DNA from 3 places in the Kitasatospora sp. NPDC059803 genome. Region 2 is predicted to be linked to each of the others. Evidence: riboswitches for the same ligand, from Rfam matches in the RefSeq annotation. Region 2 holds a riboswitch; each other region holds the start of a gene.
The links. A riboswitch is a leader RNA that binds a small molecule or an ion and turns the genes downstream of it on or off. The one in region 2 is predicted to bind cobalamin.

Region 1: linked by a shared signal. The riboswitch ahead of ACFV6I_RS16700 (ribonucleoside-diphosphate reductase subunit alpha) and the one ahead of ACFV6I_RS15015 (cobalamin biosynthesis protein) in region 2 are both predicted to bind cobalamin.
Region 3: linked by a shared signal. The riboswitch ahead of ACFV6I_RS04745 (CoA-acylating methylmalonate-semialdehyde dehydrogenase) and the one ahead of ACFV6I_RS15015 (cobalamin biosynthesis protein) in region 2 are both predicted to bind cobalamin.

What each region holds. Positions count from the first base shown of each region.
Region 1 covers NZ_JBHWIJ010000088.1:20,847-26,550, reverse strand. The annotation lists partial or broken gene ACFV6I_RS16705 (ribonucleotide-diphosphate reductase subunit beta) at 1-783, opposite strand, end outside; gene ACFV6I_RS16700 (ribonucleoside-diphosphate reductase subunit alpha) at 780-3,209, opposite strand; cobalamin riboswitch at 3,401-3,543, opposite strand; gene ACFV6I_RS16695 (hypothetical protein) at 3,965-4,978, shown strand; gene ACFV6I_RS16690 (glycoside hydrolase family 26 protein) at 5,119-5,704, shown strand, end outside.
Region 2 covers NZ_JBHWIJ010000075.1:16,875-22,578, reverse strand. The annotation lists gene ACFV6I_RS15020 (cobyric acid synthase) at 1-1,311, opposite strand, end outside; gene ACFV6I_RS15015 (cobalamin biosynthesis protein) at 1,308-2,276, opposite strand; cobalamin riboswitch at 2,384-2,516, opposite strand; gene ACFV6I_RS15010 (alpha/beta hydrolase family protein) at 2,836-3,948, shown strand; gene ACFV6I_RS15005 (hypothetical protein) at 4,294-5,704, shown strand, end outside.
Region 3 covers NZ_JBHWIJ010000017.1:20,562-26,265, reverse strand. The annotation lists partial or broken gene ACFV6I_RS04750 (acyl-CoA dehydrogenase family protein) at 1-642, opposite strand, end outside; gene ACFV6I_RS04745 (CoA-acylating methylmalonate-semialdehyde dehydrogenase) at 650-2,149, opposite strand; cobalamin riboswitch at 2,366-2,557, opposite strand; gene ACFV6I_RS04740 (BlaI/MecI/CopY family transcriptional regulator) at 2,824-3,282, shown strand; gene ACFV6I_RS04735 (M48 family metalloprotease) at 3,273-4,220, shown strand; gene ACFV6I_RS04730 (MarR family winged helix-turn-helix transcriptional regulator) at 4,420-4,962, shown strand; gene ACFV6I_RS04725 (ABC transporter ATP-binding protein) at 4,966-5,704, opposite strand, start outside.

The DNA of each region.
Region 1 (5,704 bases), on a different contig from region 2:
CTGGGCGAACTGGAGCTCGGCCTCGACGGCCTCTTCCAGCATCTCCGTGACCTGCTTGGCCATCTCGTCGTCGAAGAGGTCGGGCTCCTCCTCGCGGACCGTGTCGACGACCGACATCGCGAAGTCCATGTGCATGGACTCGTCGCGGAACACCCAGTTGGTGCCGGTGGCCAGGCCGTGCAGCAGGCCGCGCGAGCGGAACCAGTACACGTACGCGAACGCGCCGTAGAAGAACAGGCCCTCGACGCACGCCGCGAAGCAGATCAGGTTCAGGAGGAACGCGCGGCGGTCCTCCTTGGTCTGCAGCGAGTCGATGTGGTCGACGGCGTTCATGTACTTGAAGCAGAACTGCGCCTTCTGGCGGATGGAGGGGATGTTCTCCACCGCGGCGAAGGCCGCGTTGCGGTCCTCGGGGTCGGGCAGGTAGGTGTCGAGCAGCGTCAGGTAGAACTGGACGTGCACGGCCTCCTCGAACAGCTGGCGCGACAGGTACAGCCGCGCCTCCGGGGAGTTGATGTGCTTGTAGAGGCTCAGCACCACGTTGTTGGAGACGATCGAGTCCCCGGTGGCGAAGAAGGCGACCAGGCGGCCGATGAGGTGGCGCTCGCCCTCGCTGAGCTTGGCCAGGTCGGCGACGTCGGAGTGCAGGTCCACCTCCTCGACGGTCCAGGTGTTCTTGATCGCGTCCCGGTACCGGTCGTAGAACGACGGGTAGCGCATCGGGCGCAGGGTCAGCTCGAAGCCGGGGTCGAGCAGCATCTTCTCGCGGTCGGGGGTGCTCACTGGCAGGCCTCGCAGGACTCGGGGTTCTCCAGGGAGCAGGCCAGCGCGGCCTCCTCCTCCGGGGTGAGGGTCGGGGTGTTCACCGGCACGGGCGCGGACGCGGACGCGGACGCGGGCGCGGCGGCGCGGGCGGCACCGGAGGCGGCCTGGGCGATCCGGGTCGCCGGGCGCGAGCGCAGGTAGTAGGTGGTCTTGAGACCGACCTTCCACGCGTAGGCGTACATCGAGCTGAGCTTGCCGATGGTCGGCGCCGCCATGAACAGGTTCAGCGACTGGCTCTGGTCGAGGTACGGCATGCGGGCCGCGGCCAGGTCGATCAGCGCGCGCTGGGGCAGCTCCCAGGCGGTGCGGTAGAGCGAGCGGACCTCGGCGGGCAGCCAGCCCAGCTCCTGGACGGAGCCGTTGGCCTCGCGCAGGGCGTCGCGGGTCTGCTGGTCCCAGACGCCGAGCTCCTTGAGCTCGCGCACCAGGTACGGGTTGACCTGGAGGAACTCGCCGGACAGCGTCTCGCGCTTGAACAGGTTGGAGACCTGCGGCTCGATGCACTCGTAGACGCCGGCGATGGACGCGATGGTCGCGGTCGGCGCGATGGCCAGCAGCAGCGAGTTGCGCAGGCCGGTCTCGGCGATGCGGGCGCGCAGCGCGGTCCAGCGGTCGGCCCACTGCGGGGCGGCCGTCGGGAAGTGGTCGATGTGCAGTTCGCCGCGGGCGGCGCGGGTCTCGCCGTAGGCCTCGTGGCGGCCCAGCTGCTCGGCCAGGTCGGCGGAGCGCTCGTACGCGGTGAGCATGATGCGCTCGGCGATGAGGGTGGAGAGCCGCGCGGCCTCGGCGGAGTCGAAGTCGATCCGCAGCTTGAAGAAGACGTCCTGGAGGCCCATCACGCCGAGGCCGACCGGGCGCCAGCGGGAGTTGGAGGTGCCGGCCTCGGTGGTCGGGTAGAAGTTGATGTCCACCACGCGGTCGAGGAACGTCACGGCGGTGCGGACGGTGGCGTCGAGGCGCTCCCAGTCCATGGCGCCGAGCAGGTCGTCGACGGAGGCCCCGGGGGCGACGTGGGCGCCGAGGTTGACCGAGCCGAGGTTGCAGACGGCGGTCTCGGAGTCGTCCGTGACCTCCAGGATCTCGGTGCACAGGTTCGAGGAGTGCACCGTGCGGCCGGGCAGCGCGGTCTGGTTGGCGGCGCGGTTGGAGGCGTCCTTGAAGGTCATCCAGCCGTTGCCGGTCTGCGCCAGGGTGCGCATCATCCGGGCGTACAGGGTCTGCGCGGGGATGGTGCGCACGGCCTTGCCGGCCAGCTCGGCCTTGCGGTAGGCCTCGTCGAAGTCGGAGCCCCACAGGTCGACGAGCTCGGGCACGTCGGCGGGGGAGAACAGCGACCAGTCCTCGTTGGCGTTGACCCGGCGCATGAACTCGTCCGGGATCCAGTGCGCCAGGTTGAGGTTGTGGGTGCGCCGCGCCTCCTCGCCGGTGTTGTCGCGGAGCTCCAGGAACTCCTCGATGTCGGCGTGCCAGGTCTCCAGGTAGACGCAGGCCGCGCCCTTGCGGCGGCCGCCCTGGTTGACGGCGGCGACCGAGGAGTCGAGGGTGCGCAGGAACGGGACGATGCCGTTGGACTTGCCGTTGGTGCCGCGGATCAGGCTGCCGCGCGAGCGGATGCGCGAGTAGGACAGGCCGATGCCGCCGGCGTGCTTGGACAGCCGGGCGATCTGCGCGTAGCGGTTGTAGATCGAGTCCAGGTTGTCCAGCGGGGAGTCGAGCAGGTAGCAGCTCGACATCTGCGGGTGCCGGGTGCCGGAGTTGAACAGGGTCGGCGAGGAGGTCAGGTACTCCAGCCGGCTCATCAGGCCGTACAGCTCGGCGACCTCGCGCACGGACTGCTCGCTGTCGCCGACCGCCAGGCCGCAGGCGACGCGGAGCAGGAAGTGCTGCGGGGTCTCGATGACCTTGCGGGTGATCGGGTGGCGCAGCAGGTAGCGGGACTGCACGGTGCGCAGGCCGAAGTACTCGAAGCGGTCGTCGCCGTGCGCGTCGATCAGCGCGTCCAGGGCGGCGGCGTGCTTGGCGACGAAGGCGGCGGTGGTGTCACCGATCAGGCCCTCGTCGTGGCCGACGGCGATCGAGGCGGCGAAGGAGCGCGAGCCCTGGCTGTTCGCCTCGTCGACGATCTCCAGGGCGAGCAGCCGGGCGGCCAGCTTCGAGTACTGGGGGTCCTCGGCGATCATCGACGCGGCGGCGTCCACGGCCAGCCCGCGCAGCTCGGCGAAGTCCGAGCCGGCGTGGCGGCCGCGCAGCGCGGCGGCGGCGACATGGCCGGGGTCCACCTGGGGGAGATCGACGCTGCGGTCGGTGAGCAGCCGAAGAAGCGCGCCGCCGGGGTCGGAGACCGTCGGGTCGGTGGGGGCGGGGCCGGTGCCCTGGGCGGGCAGGGTGGCTGAGGCAGCGGTGGTCAAGGCGCTCTCTCCTGGCGGCGATCGGCGGCGGTGATCGGGGGGTACCGGGCCGTTCGGGGCAGGGGAGCACGGCACGTACGCAGAAAGCGTCGCGCGACAGTGGCGTCCCCGGCCCGCCCGCGAGGCCCGGAAGGTAGTTCTCGTGCTGGCGCGGCCTCTGCGGGAGGGCCCGTGCGCACACCGTCGGCAGGTACTCGGACTCGCGGTGCGGCTGCTGGAGCCGCCCGCTCACCGCTGCGGGGCAGTCCCGGATTCGCACCGGGTTCCCCTGCATCGACAGCAGGATTGAGCATACATCTTGTGGTGTCTCTCTGATGCGACCCCACATGTAGTACGGCGCGGTGTGTCGGCGCGATAACCGGGGGTGCTGGGAGGGGGCGGGTCGTGGCCTTGGGGCGCCTCGGATCCGGGCTCCCGGGGCCCTGGTTCCGGGCTCCGGCGTCCTGGTTTCGATACGGAACGGTCACCGGGCGGACCGGCTGGCGGGGGCATGCCCTACGATCTGGGCGCATGAGCGAGCGAAGCGCCGAGGGGCGCGTTTCGCGAAGCGATCATCGAGCGAAGCGAGGGGGCGCGTGAGCGACGGAACTGGCGCACCCGGGCAGGGTCCGCAGGGAACGCCTCCCACCGGGCCGGGGGACGCGCACGGTCAGCAGCCGCCGGTGGTGCCCGGTCCGGTGTTGCCGCCGAGCGGGGGCTTCGGGCCGCCGCCGGCCTCGTACGGACCTCCGGTGCCGCCCGCGCAGCCGGTGGCGCAGCCCGGTCCGCCGGGGCAGCCTCCGCTGCCGCAGCCGGGCCAACCGGGGCAGCAGCTGCCGCCGCAGTGGCAGCCGAACCCCCAGCCGCATCCCCAAGGGCACCCGCAGGCGCACCCGCAGCCGTACCCGCAGCCCCAGGCGCCGCAGCGCGCCGAGCCGAACTGGCAGGCGCTGGCGGACCGCAACGCGGCGGACGACAAGCGCCGCCGCCGGTTGCGGGCCCTCGGCGTGGCGGTCGCGGTCGTCCTGGTCGGCGGCCTGGTCGCGGGCGGGACGGTGCTGCTGACGAAGGGCGACGGCGACAAGCCGCCCACCGGGCCGACCGCCTCGGCCTCCAACCGGCCGTCCTCCGCCGCGCCGAGTGCCGCACCGAGTGCCGCCCAGAGCGCCGCGCCAAGTGCCGCCGGCACCCCGGGCGGCGCGCCGGACGACCCGTCGAAGCCGATCTGGGAGGCCGCCACCGACCCGGCACCACAGGACGCGGGGGCGCTGTTCTCCGCACTCCAGGTGACGGTCAACGGCGCCACCTGGAACCGGACCTTCGTCTCGCTGGACTCGCCCTGCTGGGACGGGAACTCGACGACCGGCGGGCTCGGCAAGGTCCTCGGTGACCAGGGCTGCCAGAAGGTGCTCCGGGCGACCTACGTCTCCGGCGACAGCGCGGTGACCGTCGGCGTCGCGGTCTTCGACCACAAGATCCAGGCCGAGACCTCGATGAAGAGTTACACCGGCCACCTCAAGGGCGCCGTCGCGCCGGGCGCGCCGGCCTTCTGCGCCACGCCGGGCTGCACCAACACGCACAACACCCTGGGCCGGTACGCCTACTTCACGGTCGAGGGCTCGGCGAAGGGCGGCGACACCGCTGACGCCGCCGCCACCGCGGCGGCCGCCGGCTTCGGCGAGCACGTGAAGGGCCAGCTGCTCCAGCGCGCCAAGGCCGCGTCCGCGGCCGCGCCGGGTGCGCCGGGGGCCGCCGCGGCCGGCTGATCCGCCGTGACACTCCGGCCCCGGCGGGTTCGCTCGCCGGGGCCGGGGGAGTGTGGCAGGCTCTCGGGGCAGTCATTCGCACGAGTGTTCCGGTTGTGTCCGCCTGGGCCGGTGCCGGCGAGCAACCGGAGGAGCGGTCCGTGGCCCTGCCCAGAGCCCTGCGCGGCAAGCCCGCCGTCCTGGCCGCGGCCGGGGTCGTGGTGGCCGCGGGCGCCGTGGCGCTGTTGCAGCGTGACGGCCGGGCCGACGGCGAACAGCCCGCCCGCGTCCCGGTGGCGGTCGGTTTCTCCGGCCGCACCCTGCCGCCGGAGGTCGGCCGGGACCTGCTCGCCCGGGACCCGCAGGCCTCGCCGAACGCCCGGGCCGTCCAGCAGCTGCTCGCCGACCTGGAGGGGCAGGCCCGCACCGGGCAGAGCGGCGGGACGGTGATCGGCCAGCACGTCGAGGCGCACAACGAGCGCAACAACCCCGAGTACGGCGACTACCGCGGCACCAAGCAGGTCGGCTACTACTACAAGAAGGCCGCCGACCTCACCGGCAAGCTGCCCGGCTTCGTTGAGACCGACCTCGGCCCCGGCTACGGCCAGACCGGCTGGGGCGTCGGCGACCCGCGCTCCTACTCGGCCGGCCGGTGGCCCACCTGCCGGGCCGGCTGGCAGTACACCGACGACGCCGTCGACCTGCTCTCCGCCGTCTGGTCCGGCCACCCGCGCGCCGACGACGGCA
Region 2 (5,704 bases):
GTCGTCGTTCTCCAGCGCGCCGTGCCAGGTCGTGCCCCACACCGGGCCGACCCGGCAGCCGTCCAGGCCGTGCCCGTCGTCATCGGAGAAGAACGGCTCGCCCCCCTCCACGGCCACCACCCCGTGGTGGATCTCGTACCCCTCGACCCGCTGCCCGTACGCCGTGCCGACCGGGCGCGCCAGCACCTTCTCGGCGCCGAACCGCACGTGCGTCGGCAGCAGGCCCAGGCCCTCGACCGAGCCGGCCCCGGACTCCACCTCGTCCTCGATCCCGCGCGCCAGCATCTGGTAGCCGCCGCACACCCCGAGGACCGGCAGCCCGGCCGCCGTCCGCGCCTTCAGCGCCGGCTCCAGGCCGCGTTCGCGCAGCCAGGCCAGGTCGGCCACGGTGGCCCGGGTGCCGGGCAGCACCACCAGGTCGGCGTCGGCCAGTTCCTCCGGCCGGGTCACCCAGCGCACCAGCACGCCGGGCTCCTGCGCCAGGGCGTCCAGGTCGGTGAAGTTCGACAGTCGGGGGAAGCGCACCACGGCCACCCGCAGTACGTCCGCCCCGAGCGGGCCGCGGCCGTCGACCCGGTCCACCACCGTGGACAGGTCCAGCGAGTCCTCGGCGTCCAGCCACAGGCCCGGCAGCATCGGCAGGGTGCCGAGCACCGGACGGCCGGTCAGCCCGTGCAGCATGTCCAGGCCGGGCGCCAGCAGCCGCGCGTCGCCGCGGAACTTGTTGACGAACCAGCCCGCCACGTGCCGCTGGTCCTGCGCCGACAGCAGCGCCAGCGTCCCGTACATCGCCGCGAAGACGCCGCCGCGGTCGATGTCCCCGACCACCACCACCGGCAGCCCGGCGGCCGTCGCCAGGCCCATGTTGGCGATGTCCCGGTCCCGCAGGTTGATCTCGGCGGGCGAACCGGCGCCCTCGCAGACCACCACCTCGTAGCGGCGGCGCAGATCCGCCAGGCACTCCAGCGACCGTTCCAGCAGGACGGGCTTGCGCTCGCGGTAGTCCAGCGCGCCCACCTCGGCGACCGGCCGGCCCAGCAGCACCACCTGGCTGCGGCCGTCCGCGCCCGGCTTCAGCAGCACCGGGTTCATCGCCGCCTCCGGCTCCACCCGGGCCGCCTGCGCCTGCATCGCCTGCGCCCGGCCGATCTCGGCGCCGTCGGCGGTGACGAAGGAGTTCAGCGACATGTTCTGAGCCTTGAACGGCGCGACCCGCACCCCCTGCCGGGCCAGCCAGCGGCAGATGCCCGCGGTCACCACACTCTTGCCCGCGTCCGAGGTCGTCCCGGCGACCAGCAGTGCGTTGCTCATGCCCTTCCCCTCCACCGTGTCGTCAGCAAGCGCAGCGCGACGTGCCCCGCGACCGTCGTACCCAGGGCCAGCGCGCCCACCCGCCGGGAGAGCACGCAGGCCCGCTCGATGTCGTCCACCGTCACCGGGCGCAACTCCGCGCCCAGCACCGGCCGGTGCTCCACCCGCTCCCCGTACTGGAGGGTCCCGCCCAGCCGGACGCCCACCGCGCCCGCGAAGGCCGCCTCCGCCTGGCCCGCGTTCGGGCTCGGGTGCGCCGAACCGTCCCGCCGCCAGACCCGCCAGGCCGTTTTCGGCTGCGGCGCGGCGGCCACCGTGAGCAGCGCCGTCAGCCGGGCGCCCGGCCAGCCCGCCACGTCGTCCAGCCGGGCCGAGGCCCAGCCGAACCGGGCGTACCGCGGCGAGCGGTGGCCGACCATCGCGTCCAGCGTGTTCACCGCGCGGAACGCCAGCAGCCCCGGCGTGCCCGCCAGCGTGCCCCAGACCAGCGCGTTCACCACGGCGTCCGCCGTGTTCTCGGCGACCGACTCGACCACCGCGCGGGCGATCTGCGGCCCGTCCAGCGCGCTCGGATCCCGCCCGCACAGGTGCGGCAGCCGTTCCCGCGCGGCCGTCAGGTCGCCCGTGGCCAGCGACCGGCCGATGGTGCGCGCCTCCCGGGTCAGCGAGGTGCCGCCCAGCACCGTCCAGGTCGCGGCGGCCGCCAGCGCGGCCCGGCCCAGCGGACGCCGGCCCACCGTACGGTCCAGGGCCACCGCGCCGGCCGCGACCGCGCCCACGCACAGCGCCGTGTACCCGGCGCCGGCCACCCGGTCGTCCTGCCACACCCGCCGCTCCAGCCGGGTCGCCGCGCGGCCGAAGACGGCCACCGGGTGGCCGCGCCGGGGGTCGGCGAAGCGGGCGTCCGCGGCGAAGCCCGCGGCGGCGCCGAGCGCGAACGCGGCGGCGCGGGTCAGCGGGCGCACGGCGGGTTCGGCGGAAGGCCGCGTCGGGTCCGGCGGGTCGGGGCAGCCTGCATCGCGTGCGTGTCCTCACTCAGGGTCCGCGCCCTGGATCGACGTACCGGGGGCGAGAGTCTCCTGGCTTCCGGGTCGGACGCACCCCCGGGCCTTCCAGCGGCTTCTGACGGTCCGCCGTGGCAATGTTCCGAGCGTGCTCCCCGGTGACAGTGGCGGGACCGCGCCGGACTCGCACCGGCTTCCTCTGCATGCCTCCGTTTGGCCCCAGGATCCCATCACGCGGCCGAACCGGGAGTCAACCGAGGTCACGGAGGGGTTGGTCACACCTCGGAGCCCTGTCGCCGGTGCCGTTCTCGCCCGCCCGAGGCCCGCCCCGCCCGACGCCCCGCCCGCCTGACGCCCCGCCCTGCCCGACGCCCCGCCGTACCCCGGACGGCCCAGCCCGGTGGCCGCCCGCGCGGCCCCCCGGTGAACTGGTGCCCGAACACCGTCCGAGCAGCGCCCGGACACCGCCCGGACACCGTCCGGTCCAAGACCAGCCAAGACCAGCAGAGCGGGGAGCGATATGCGTTGGGGAACCGCGGCCGTCGTGGCGGCCGCCGTCGTCGGCGCCGGGGCCGCCGTCCTGGTGATCGGCCGTCGGGCCTCCGAACGGCTGGTCCACCCGGCGAGCGCCGTCCGGGAGTCGGGCCCCGTCCTGGTGCGGAGCCTCGCCGCGGGCCGGATCACCTTCAACCGCCGCCCCGAGAGCCTGCGCCCCGGCCGATGGGCCGTGGAGTGGGACGACCACGGCCACGCCGTCGTCGAGGACGTCCTGCACAGCGACGAGAACGGTGTCACCCGCCGCCTCGTCCGCGCCGACCGGGGCACCCTCACCCCCGGCACCGAGGTCCGCTTCACCCCCCGCGTCCACCTCGGCGACCCCACGGAGGCGCTCGGCCTCCCCTTCACCGACACCGCCGCCGACGGCGAACTCGGCGCGCTCCCCGCCTGGCGCCTCGACGGCAAACGCGGCACCTGGGTGATCCTCGTCCACGGCCCCGGCGCCGACCGGCAGCAGACCCTCCCGGTCCTCCCCGTCCTCGACCGCCTCGCCCTGCCCGCCCTCGCCGTCACCTACCGGGGCGACCAGGGCGCCCCCGCCTCGCCGGACGGGCTCGGCCACTTCGGCGAGACCGAGTGGCGCGACGTCGAGTCGGCGGTCCGGCTCGCCCTCGACAGCGGCGCCGGCCGGGTCATCCTGTACGGCTGGTCCCTCGGCGCCACCATGGCCCTCCAGACGGCCTCCCGCTCCGCCTGGGCCCACGCCATCAGCGGCCTCGTCCTGGACTCGCCGGTCCTCGACCTGCCCGCCACCGCCCGCCGCGGCGCCGCCCGGGCCGGCTACACCGGCGCCGCCGCCGAGCTCGGCGCCCTCGCGGCCGAGGGCCGCACCGGCGTCGACCTCGCCGACTTCAGCCGCATCGCCGAGGGCGCCGACCTGCGTGTCCCCACCCTCCTCCTGCACAGCCCCGACGATCAGGTCGCCCCGTTCCGCGCCGCCGAGCGCCTCGCCGCCGCCCGCCCCGGCGTGGTCAGCCTCCGGCCTTTCCCGGGCGCCGACCACGCCACCCTCTGGAACTCGGCCCCCACCCACTACACCGAACTCCTCCGCCGCTGGCTCACCCCCCTTCTCTGAACCCAGCCCCCCCGCACGAGAAGTCACACCGACAGGGCCTCTGTACGAAACCCGGACCTCACCCGTCAGCCACGGAGTGTGACCGGTCGGGCGGGTAGCGCGACCGCCGCCGCAAGGGTTGAGCCGGGATGGCATGCCCCCGCCACCTGTTTCCGGCCAGGCGGTTTGCCTCTGTTGCCCGATTGTTGCCCGATCTTGGGGAGGCGCCGTCGACGGCCGCCCGTCCGTACAGCCAACCGGATGTGACAGAAGGCCGGTACAAGGGGAAGACTGCTCGACGTGACGTCTCGGAATCCGCGCGACCGTGATGCCCCGCTCCCTCCGACGATCGGTACTGGTGCGACGGTGACCCGTCTCCCCGGTACGGCCCACCGGCCCGCCGCCGGCAAGCCGGGCGGGGCCGGGGTACCCCGCCGACGAGGGCCCGCTGCGGCGCCCGGTCGGGGGAGGGTTCCCGTACCGGAGGGCTTCCCCGCGCCGGCCGAGCTGGCGCCGCTGGCCCGCCGGATGCTGGTGGACGCCGTCCGGATCGCCCGCTGGGCGGGGGACCTGGAAGAGGTCGACAAGCGGGGCGAGCTGCTGCCCGACGACGCCCGTGCGGCGGGTCGGGCGCTGGCCATGACGGTCGGCGCCGCCGCCAAGGCGTGGGGGCAGGCACTGCTGGTCGGCCTGGTGGAGGCCAGGGACGGCGGTGCGGTCCCGGGCTGGCGCCTGCACGCCTGGGAGCACGACGACGAGGCGGTGGTCCGCGGCTGGTCGGCGCTGTTCGACGCCTGGACGCTGCTGGCCCCGGTGCCGCCGGCCGCCCTGCGGGGCGTGTTCGCGGTGCTGGCCGGCCAGGCGGTGGACCAGGCACCTCAGTTGCTGTCGTTCCTGCACCTGGTGGCCGGTCCGGTGTCGGACGGCGAACTGCTGGAGCTGCTGCGCCGGGGTCTGGACGAGCGCCGGGTGGGTGGCACGGACGGTTCGGGCCTGTCGCCCGTGCCGCACGCCGCCTCGGCGGTGTCGGCGGTCCGCGGCACGTGCCGGGAGCCGCAGATCGACACCCCGCCGTCGCCGGCGGACGTGGCCGCGGTCCTGGACTGGATGCTGGACGGCCTGGCGGCCGTCGGGGCCGTGGTCCGCAGGGACGAGGCCGCCGAGCTGTCGCCGCTGGGCCACTGGGCGGTGCGGGCGAAGCTGGAGGAGATCTGCACGGTCGCGCAGACCGCGGCCGGGCACATCGAGCAGAGCGCCTTCGAGCTGCTGAACGCCTGCGCGGACTATTCGCCGGGCCCGGCGCGGGCCGAGTTCCGCGCCTGGGTGGCGGCCCGTCCGGCCGATCGGGCGGTGGCGGAGCTGCTGGACGCGGCGCAGGGGGACGACGCGCTGGTGCGCGGGCTGGCCTTCGAGGCGCTGCGGGTGGCCGGCGGCCCGGCGGAGCAGGCGGTGCGGGGGTCGGTGGACGAGCCGGTGCTGCGCCCGTACGCGCTGCTGTGGCTGGCGGAGCGCTCGGACGAGGGGGTTTCGCCGGCGGACGTGCTGGGGGCGGAGGACGCGGCCTGGCTGTGGGTGGACACGGCGGCGGCGGTGCTGGACCACGGCGAGACGGAGCTGCTGGTGGGCCACGTCGAGGGCGCCGCGGCGGGCGATCCGGTGCGGCTGTTCGCCCGGGCCCGGCAGTCGGGGCACCCGCGGGCGGCCTCGGTGCTGTCGGCGGTCTCGAGCGTGCATCCGGATCCGGGCGTGGCGCGGGCGGCCCGCCGCTCGGCGTTCA
Region 3 (5,704 bases), on a different contig from region 2:
CCCCGCGCCCGGCTGCGGGGGGGGGGGGGGGGGGTGTCCCCACACAAGATCCCCACCGGGGGCCCCCCCCCCCCCGCCGGCTCCGTCGCGTTCGACGACGAACGCGGACACCCCGCCGGCCCCCGGTCCGCCGGTGCGGGCCATCACCAGGTAGACCCGGGAGACGCCCGCGCCCGAGATGAACTGCTTGACGCCGTCGAGGACCCAGTGCGCCCCGTCCCGGCGGGCTCGGGTGGTCAGTGCCGCCGCGTCCGAGCCCGCGCCGGGCTCGGTGAGGCAGTAGCTGGCGGGGGTCGCCATGGCGCTGAGGCCCGGCAGCCACCGGGTGCGCTGGGCGTCGTCGCCGTAGCGGTCGATCATCCAGGCGACCATGTTGTGGATGGACAGGTAGGCGGCGATGGACGGGCAGCCGGTGGCCAGCGCCTCGAACACCAGCACGCCGTCGGCGCGGGTGAGCCCGGAGCCGCCGGACTCCTCGCGGACGTAGACACCGGCCAGGCCGACGTCCGCCGCCTTGCGCAGCACGTCCACCGGGAAGTGCTTGGCCTGGTCCCACGCGACCGCGTTCGGCGCCAGGTGTTCGCGGGCGAAGGCCCGGGTGGTCGCCGCGATGGCGAGCTGGTCCTCTGTGAGGTCGTGCACGGCGCCCTCAGCCCATCGTCGGGATGGTGAAGCTCGCGCCCTCCTTGACCCCGGAGGGCCAGCGCGAGGTGACGGTCCGGGTGCGGGTGTAGAAGCGGATCGAGTCCGGCCCGTGCTGGTTGAGGTCGCCGAACCCGGAGCGCTTCCAGCCGCCGAAGGTGTGGTACGCGACCGGCACGGGGATCGGCACGTTGACGCCGACCATGCCGGTGTTCACCCGGCGGGCGAAGTCCCGCGCCGTGTCGCCGTCCCGGGTGTAGACGGCCACGCCGTTGCCGAACTCGTGCTCGCCGGGCAGGCGCAGCGCCTCCTCGTAGTCGGCGGCGCGGAGCACGGTCAGGACGGGGCCGAAGATCTCCTCCCGGTAGATCCGCATGTCGGGCGTGACGCGGTCGAACAGCGAGGCGCCGAGGAAGTAGCCGTCCTCGTGCCCCTCCAGCCGGAAGTCCCGCCCGTCGACGACGAGTTCGGCGCCCTCCTCGACCCCGAGGTCCAGGTAGCCGCGGACCCGCTCCAGCGCGTCGGCGCCGACCAGCGGGCCGAAGTCCGCCGCCGGGTCGTCCGAGCGCCCGACCTTCAACGCGGCGATCCGCTCGACCAGTTTGGCCACCAGGGCGTCGGCCGTCTCCTCCCCCACCGGGACGGCCACCGAGATCGCCATGCAGCGCTCGCCGGCCGAGCCGTAGCCGGCGCCGATCAGCGCGTCCGCGGCCTGGTCGAGGTCGGCGTCCGGCATCACGACCAGGTGGTTCTTGGCGCCGCCGAAGCACTGCGCCCGCTTCCCGTGCGCGGCGGCGGTGGCGTACACGTACTGGGCGATCGGTGTGGAGCCGACGAACCCGACCGCCTGCACCCGCGGGTCCTCCAGCAGGGTGTCGACGGCCTCCTTGCCGCCGTTGACCACGTTCAGCACGCCCGGCGGCAGCCCGGCCTCCAGGAACAGCTCGGCCAGGCGCAGCGGCACCGAGGGGTCGCGCTCCGAGGGCTTGAGGACGAAGGCGTTGCCGCAGGCGATGGCGGGTGCGGCCTTCCAGAGCGGGATCATCGCGGGGAAGTTGAACGGCGTGATGCCCGCGACCACGCCGAGCGGCTGGCGCATCGAGTACACGTCGATGCCGGTGCCCGCGTTGTCGCTGAACTCGCCCTTCAGCAGGTGCGGGATGCCGGCGGCGAACTCCACGACCTCCAGGCCGCGTTGGATGTCCCCGTGGGCGTCGGCCACGGTCTTGCCGTGCTCGGCGGACAGCAGCCGGGCCAGTTCCTCCTTCTCCTGCTCGACGAGTTGGAGGAAGCGCAGCAGGACGCGGGCCCGCCGCTGCGGGTTCCACGCGGCCCATGCGGGCTGGGCCTGCGCGGCGTCGGCGATCACCGCCTCGACCTCGGCCCGGCTCGCCAGCGGCACCCGGGCCTGCACCCGGCCGATGTTGGGGTCGTACACGTCGCCGAAGCGACCGGAGGTGCCGGCGGTGGGCTTGCCGGCGACGAAGTGGGTCAGTTCTCGGACCATCGGGTTCCTTCTCTCGACAGGGGTGGGGAGAGGAGGAGGATCGGAGGCCGCCGCCGGTCGGCGGGCGCACGGTGGTGCGCCCCGCGACACGGGCGTGCGGCGGCGGAACGGAACGTCAGGGTGTCGGGGCCCCGGCGGCCGTGGGCACGGGACGACCAGGAGCGGCAGTGGAGCGGGAGCAGCTCGGAGTCATGCGTGTCGTCTCCATCCTCGTGGAAAACACGGATCACCCGCGGCCGGTATCCTGACTCCCGGATCACCGCACGCCCCCAGGCCTTCCCGGCTGGCTGCCAGTGGCCTTCGTCTGCGAGGACGAACTCCCCGGTCACAGTGGCGGGACCGTGCCGGACTCACACCGGCTTCCCTGACACCGCGGACCTGCCGTCGACCATATAGTTGGACGTCCTAGTAAGTCCAGAGGCCCGCACGCGCGTTGCGCCATCGGCTTTCCACCGCGCCGAGCGGCACGTGACCGGACGGTGTCCGCAAATCAGGCGCCCGGCAGCGCGGGGCCACGAGCCCGTAAAGTTAGCTGAGGCACACCTAAGCAACACAGGCCGGGCCCATCTTCGCCATACCGGCGCGGGCAGGCCTCGGCCGCCGACCGCTGTCGGCGCCGGAGGTGCGCCTGCCGGAGGTGTGCCTGCCGGGAGTGTCGGGACAGGGAGAACGATGTGAGGGTCGGTCGGGACGCCAGGCGTCCGCACGGGGAACTGGTCGCGGACGTGCTGGCGGTGTTGTGGGCGGCCGGCGAGCCGCTGACCGCCCAGCAGGTCAAGGAGGCGCTGGACCACGGGCTGGCCCGCACCACCGTGACGACGATCCTCACGCGCCTGCACGAGAAGGGGACCCTGGTCCGCAGCCGACCCGCGCGGTCCTTCGCCTACGCCCCGGTGGAGGACGCCGCCGGACTGGCGGCCGGGCGCATGCGCCGGGAGTTGGAGAAGGAACCCCAGCGGGACCTCGTGCTGAAGCGGTTCGTCTCCTCCCTGTCCGAGGACGACGAGGACGTGCTGCGCCGCCTGCTCCTCGATGCCCAGACCGAGGCCGAGGCCGGGGCCCAGACCGGGGCCAGGGCCGCGACCGCGGCGGACTCCGGCAGGCCCGGGCCCGAGGACGACGCATGGGCCTGATCCTGACGGTCGTCGCCCTGGCCCTGCTGCTCCCCTGGGCCGCGGCGCCCGCCGCACGCCGCCTGGCCCTGCTGCTCCCTCCGCGCGAGGCCTCGCTCGCGCTCACGGGCGCGGCCGTCCTGCTGGCGGGCGGCACCGTCGCGGCACTCGCCGGGCTGTTCCACGTCCCGTTCCTGGCAGGCCTGGAGCACCTGCCGCTGTCCGGCGTCGTCGCCCGGTGGCCGGCCGTGGTGCCGGTGTCCTGCGCTGCCGGGGCCGCGCTGGCCGTCCAGGCCGTACGGCTGACGCTGCGGTGGCGCGGGCACCGCGTGCTCCTCGCCCGTGCCTGGGGCCTGACCGCTGATGCGACGGGCGACGGCGACCTGCTCGTGGTCGCGGGCAAGGACGCCGAGGCCTTCGCCCTGCCCGGCCACCGGGGGCGCCCCGGCCGTGTCGTCGTCTCGGCCGGCATGCTGAGCGCGCTGGGCCCGGCGGAGCGCGCGGTGCTCCTCGCCCACGAGCGCGCCCACCTGCGCGGGCGCCACCACCTGCTGTCCGCCGCCGTCGACCTCGCCGCCGCCGTACACCCGGCGTTGGCCCGGCTGCGGGCCGACCTCGACTACCACCTGGAACGCTGGGCCGACGAGCAGGCCGCCGCCGCGGTCGCCGACCGGCGCACCGCCGCGACCGCCATCGCCCGGGCGGCCCTGGCCGGATCGCCGTCCGCCCGCCGAACCGCCGGGCCCCTGCTGTCCGTGAGCACCGGCCCCGTGCCCCAGCGTGTCCAGGCCCTCCTGGGCCCCGCACCCGCCCGCCCGACCGGCCGCAGGGCGCACGCCGCCGTCGCCCTGGTCGCCGCCGTCACGGTCGCGGCCCTGCTCAGCGCGGCCTTGGCCTACGGGCTGCACGAGTACGTCGAGTACGCGGCCCGGACCCTGAGGGCTCACGGCACGGTCTGACGACATCGATGTAGACCAACCGTGCGGGTCCGGGTATGGTGAGGCTCGGCTTACCCGTGCGGGTCTTGGCGCAGCCGCCCGCCCGCCGGCGATCAGAGGCCGCGTTCACTCCGGCCTCCGGGCTCGGCATCCCCGCGCGGGTGCCGCCACCATGGCCCCGGTCCGAGAACACGGCGGCCACCGGACGATGGGACCTGGTGTGTACGACGGGAGGACGGGCTCGACGAGCCCCTTCGAACAGACCGTCTACCTCCTGTCGACGGCCGGCAGGGCGGTCGACCGGCTGCTGGCCGACCGGCTCGACGCGAGGGGAATGGGCCCGGCCCATCAGGCGCTGCTGTCCGCACTCGCCCAGCTGGGGCCGCACGGGCGCCGCGACCTCATCGAGCACGCCGCCGCAACCGCAACCGCCGCAACCGGGGCCGACTCCGCCCAGGCACTGGACGACCTCCTGTCGGCAGGCCTGGTGCACTCCATGGTCGTCCAGATCGGCGGGCGGCAGGAGGTGCTGACGATCACCCCGGCCGGGCAGGCAGCGCTGGACGTGCTGCACGACGACGCATCCGCCGTACAAGGCGACCTGCTCGCCTCGTTGACGAAGGGCCAGCGCGCCGAACTCAACTCCCTGCTGCGGCGGGTGTGCACGGCGGCCGCCCGCGGCGCGGGACGCCGCACACCCTCGCCCTCGGGCCCCGGCTGGGTGCTCACCGGCGGACAGCGCCGACGGTGGATCTCCGAGTAGGAGTCAGCGGACGCCGGCGGGCTGCTGCGCGGTGAGCGGTGCGGGGTGGGGGCCCGCGAGGGGCAGGACGTGGTCGGCGTGGCCGGTGACGAGGGGGAGGTCATGGCTGACGAGGACCACCGCCAGGCCCCGGCTGGTGCGCAGGTCGTCGAGAAGGTCCATGAGCGCGGCGGCGGTGTCGGTGTCGAGGGCGGAGGTGACCTCGTCGCAGAGCAGGACGTCGGGTTCGGCGGCCAGGGCGCGGGCGAGGGAGACGCGCTGGCGTTGGCCGCCGGAGAGTTCGTGGGGGTGGCGGGTCGCGTAGTGCGGGGGCAGGCCGACGGCGGTGAGCAGTTCGGCGACGCGCTCCTCGCACCGGGCGGCGGGAAGGCCGAAGTGCAGCTTCAGCGGCCGGGTGAGGGTGGCACCGACGGTGTGGGCCGGGTTGAGGGCGCCGAGGGGGTTCTGGGGGACGAGCTGGATGCGGCGGCGCTGGTCGCGGCTGCGGCGCCGGTAGGACGGGGCCAGGTGTTCGCCGTGGAGGATGACGCTGCCGGACTCGGGCCGGTGAAGGCCGGCCAGGGTGCGCAGCAGCGTGCTCTTGCCGCATCCGGACGGGCCGGTGATCCCGGTCAGCGTGCCGGGCATCAGGGCGAGGTCGACGGCGGCGAAGACGCGGTGGCGGGTGCGGACCGTGCCGATGCCGGCGCTGAGCGCCTTCACCTCCACGACGGGCGGCATTCCGGAGGCGGCCCTGGTACGA